One region of the Fictibacillus sp. B-59209 genome, then DNA from elsewhere that is predicted to be linked to it. Evidence: riboswitches for the same ligand, from Rfam matches in the RefSeq annotation. Region 1 holds a riboswitch; the other holds the start of a gene.

Region 1 (2,204 bases):
TATTCATATCAAATGCCGTCCTCCTGGTCCAATGCTGAGCAGGGACGAACGTGAGCGACAGCCCCTTTTCAGAAAAGTTATCCCACCAATTAGCTTCGAATACCTTCTCATATCCTTTTTTCTGAAACATTGATTTCAAACCTGCTGGCACGTAAAAGGAAATATCTCCTGTCAGATTTTTAATACTTGGAAAGTCAAGGTGGTCGTAGTGGCCATGGGAGATGAGGACGAGATCGATCTCTGGCAGGTGGCTGATGGGAATTCCGGGATCAGTCAGCCGCTTTTGCAGCCCCATCTTTTTTGCCCAGACAGGATCGGTCAGAATATTGCATCCGCCCATCTGAATGAGAAAAGTAGAATGGCCGATCCATGTGATGGAATGATGCTGCCGGTTTTCTTTTAATCTGCTGATCTCCTTTTTCGGGCTTTGCGGAATCTGCTGAGCTAAATCTTTTTTGTTGCCGCGCCTTTCTCTTCTCCACCGCAGCAAATCTTTAAATGTATGTGTGTTTTGTATCCCGTCAAGGTTGGTATACTTATTCTTCATTATAGGAGTCCCCCTTTGATAAAAACTCAACCATTTTTTTCATTTGAAAAAGCTATTGAAATCTTCCAACAATTATTGTAAGGTATAGAGAATTAATTTTATAGCTATTTGGTTTCTTATCCAGAGAGGTTAAGGGAATGGCCCGTTGACACCTCAGCAACCTTCAGCTCTGCAGCTGAAAAGGTGCTAAGTCCAACAAGTTCGAATCGAACTTGGAAGATAAGAAGAATGACCTCGAACTTTCAAAGTCTTCTTCTTTAAGAAGGCTTTTTTTATTTTATTGGGCCGCTGGAAGATACCGAACTAACAGGAGGACCGCATAATGGGATTATTGAAAGATCTTGAAGACAAAATCTTGATTGCCGATGGGGCAATGGGAACACTTCTCTACTCGTATGGAACGGATTGCTGTTTTGAGCAGCTGAATCTGACGCACCCTGATCAGATTCAGTCCATCCACCAGGCTTACATACAGGCCGGTGCAGATGTCATTCAGACCAATACGTACAGCGCCAACTATATTAAACTGCAAAGATATGGATTGGAGGAGCAAGTCAAAGAGCTGAATAGTGCGGCTGTAAGACTTGCAAAAAAAGCAGCTGCCAATGAAGCGTATGTACTGGGAACCATCGGAGGAATCCGTGGAACGGGCCCAAGCTCACTTACGATTGAAGAAATAAAGAGAAGCTTTAGGGAACAGCTCTACTGTCTTCTGTTGGAAGGAGTGGATGGCCTTCTTCTTGAGACCTTTTACGATTTGGAAGAATTGGAAACCGTTCTTGAAATTGCACGCAGCCAGACCAGCATTCCGATCATCTCGCAGATTTCTTTGCAGGAAGTCGGTATTCTAAACGACAGAACACCCATCAATACAGCGATTAGACGCCTTGAAGATTTAGGAGCGGATGTCGTAGGGCTGAATTGCCGTCTTGGGCCCTTTCATATGATCAAGACACTTGAGGAAGTGGAAATTCCCAAGCATGCCTATCTTTCCTCTTATCCGAATGCAAGTCTTCCTTCCTATGTGGACGGAAAATTTCAGTATGAAGGAGATGCGGAGTATTTCAAGAACAGTGCTTCACTTTTCAGAAACCAAGGCATCCGCCTGCTCGGAGGCTGCTGCGGAACAACTCCTGCTCATATTGAGGCTTTCGCTGAAGAGCTTCATGGACTGAAGCCTGTTACCGAAAAGGAAGTCAGACAGCGCCCAGAGCCTATTGCCGTTGTTGAAACGAGGCAGAAACCTGGGATTTCCCTGCCTGATATTCTAAAAGAAAGGCGATCGGTCATCGTTGAGCTTGATCCTCCCCGCAAGCTTGATACCTCCCGTTTTTTTGAAGGAGCAAAGGCATTGAAAGAAGCCGGGGCAGATGCCATTACGCTTGCAGACAACTCGTTGGCATCACCAAGAATCTGCAATACCTCCCTATCTTCTTTGGCTAAGGCACGGACTGGAGTCCAGCCGATCGTTCATCTCGCTTGCCGAGACCGGAATATTATCGGTCTGCAGTCTCATCTCATGGGGCTGCATACACTCGGACTTCACGATATTTTGGCAATTACCGGGGATCCGGCAAAGGTAGGCGATTTTCCGGGAGCTTCAAGCGTCTATGATGTTACCTCCATAGAACTGATCAAAATGATCAAACAGTTTAAC
Region 2 (2,204 bases), on a different contig from region 1:
CTGGATATCCCGATTACTGGTCAGGACTTGCCATGGCGGAAGCTGAGATGAGCATGATGCCTCTTAAAGAGGAAAATGATTTCCTGCCTGATTACGCTGAAATCTCACAAGAGGATGCAGAACGGGCAAAACTCATGTTCTTGAACTATCCGAATAATCCAACGGCGGGAGTAGCCACAGTGCCGTTCTTTGAAGATACAGTAAGCTTTGCTGAAAAGCATAATATTTTAGTCGTCCATGATTTTGCCTATGGAGCCATCGGATTTGAAAACGAGAAACCGGTCAGCTATCTGCAGGTTCCTGGTGCGAAAGAACAGGGTATCGAAATCTATACGATGAGCAAGACGTATAACATGGCTGGCTGGAGAGTAGGCTTTGCCATCGGGAACGAGAGTGTGATTGAAAGCATTAATCTTCTTCAGGACCACTTCTATGTCAGCCTTTTTCCAGCTGTACAGGAAGCTGCAGCTAAAGCACTCCTGGGGCCGCAGGAGTGCGTGGAAAACCTGGTCGCCATGTATGAAAAACGGCGTGATGTGTTTATTTCAGGATTGAAGGAGATCGGCTGGGATGTGACTGCCCCTAAAGGATCCTTCTTTTGTTGGCTGCCTGTTCCCTCAGGATTCACATCTGAAAGTTTTGCAGATTATCTTCTGGAGCATTCACATGTCGTTGTTGCACCAGGCATCGGTTTTGGCAAAGAAGGAGACGGTTATGTTAGAGCAGGGCTATTAACGGATGAGAACAAGCTGAAGGAAGCCGTTGATCGGATAGGTCAGCTAAAATTATTTTGATAGTGTTGAACATTTAAGAGATTGACAGATTTTTTGTTACCTGTCATAATCACAAGTAATTCTAACATTCGAATAATTTTATTTATTCTCTTATCAAGAGCAGGTGGAGGGACTAGCCCTATGAAGCCCGGCAACCGGCTTATCCTTTAGGATAAAAACGGTGCTAATTCTTGCAGCGGCAGCTGACAGATGAGAGGAAGCGGTATCTCTATGTTTATTATGCCTCTTCCCTCGGGAAGAGGTTTTTTAAGTTAAGTGTAAAGCGAGTACAAAATTCAGCTGGCATAGAAGTAATGTCCAGCTCCAGCGCCCAGGGCTGAAAACATGTTTCTTGTTTTCGGCTCAGGTCCTCGGAGGACGAATTGAAAAACACAATTCGTCTTTGGTCGCTTCACTCTTACTTCACAACACAAAAAGCGTGTTGCTGTGTAAGAGTTCCGTCGCTTGTCGGACCTTAGCAGGGCGATTGCGCCTTTCTAATATAAATCTATGCTTTCGGAGGGATTTCAGCATGTCGACAATAACTGCAACCTATCTGGTTCATGATCCAAAAGGCAACTTTGAGAAAAAAGCTGAAGGAATTGCACTCGGACTGACGGTCGGTTCATGGACGGACTTGCCGGATCTTCAGAAAGAACAGCTGCGAAACCATAAAGGCCACGTAGTGGAAATCAATGAATTGCCCGAAGATACGAGGGTAAATCAATACTTTGGCTCGTCCAGAAAACAGGCTCTTCTTAAAATCGCGTATCCTGCCGCTAACTTCACAGCGGACTTGCCGGCAATCTTGACGACTGTTTTCGGTAAACTATCGTTGGATGGAGAAGTAAAGCTGATCGATCTTGATTTTTCCCCTGAATTGGCTTCGGCTTTTCCTGGACCTTCTTTTGGAATTGATGGAATTCGCAATCAGCTAGGGGTTTTTGAAAGGCCTCTTCTAATGAGTATTTTTAAAGGTGTGATCGGCAGGGATCTTCAATATTTCAAGAATCAGCTGAAGGAACAAGCGCTGGGCGGAGTGGACCTCGTAAAAGATGATGAAATTCTGTTCGATAATCCGCTGACACCATTTGAAGAACGAATAAAAGCTGCTAAAGAAGTATTAACGGCAACTGAACAAGAGACCGGACATAAGACACTGTATGCAGTGAATTTGACAGGGCGTACGTATGATCTGAAAGATAAAGCAAAAAAGGCGGCAGAGCTCGGGGCAAGCGCATTGCTCTTTAACGTTTTCGCCTATGGGCTTGACGTCTTGCAAAGCTTAGCAGAAGATCCGGACGTCAGCCTTCCGATCATGGCACATCCTGCCTTATCAGGCGCCATTACACCATCGGAATTTTATGGGATCTCCAACCGTCTGCTTCTTGGTAAGCTGCTCCGCCTTGCAGGAGCGGATCTCGTATTGTT

What was found. A riboswitch is a leader RNA that binds a small molecule or an ion and turns the genes downstream of it on or off. The one in region 1 is predicted to bind S-adenosylmethionine.
Region 2: it holds a riboswitch for S-adenosylmethionine, as region 1 does, so the genes downstream of both, mtnW (2,3-diketo-5-methylthiopentyl-1-phosphate enolase) here and P4361_RS12400 (bifunctional homocysteine S-methyltransferase/methylenetetrahydrofolate reductase) in region 1, are expected to answer to the same signal.

What each region holds. Positions count from the first base shown of each region.
Region 1 is NZ_JARMMC010000017.1:28,584-30,787, reverse strand. Features, by position in the region: gene P4361_RS12405 (MBL fold metallo-hydrolase) at 1-547, opposite strand, end outside; SAM riboswitch class I at 661-773, shown strand; gene P4361_RS12400 (bifunctional homocysteine S-methyltransferase/methylenetetrahydrofolate reductase) at 870-2,204, shown strand, end outside.
Region 2 is NZ_JARMMC010000018.1:503,856-506,059, reverse strand. Features, by position in the region: gene P4361_RS15435 (pyridoxal phosphate-dependent aminotransferase) at 1-794, shown strand, start outside; SAM riboswitch class I at 882-990, shown strand; gene mtnW (2,3-diketo-5-methylthiopentyl-1-phosphate enolase) at 1,306-2,204, shown strand, end outside.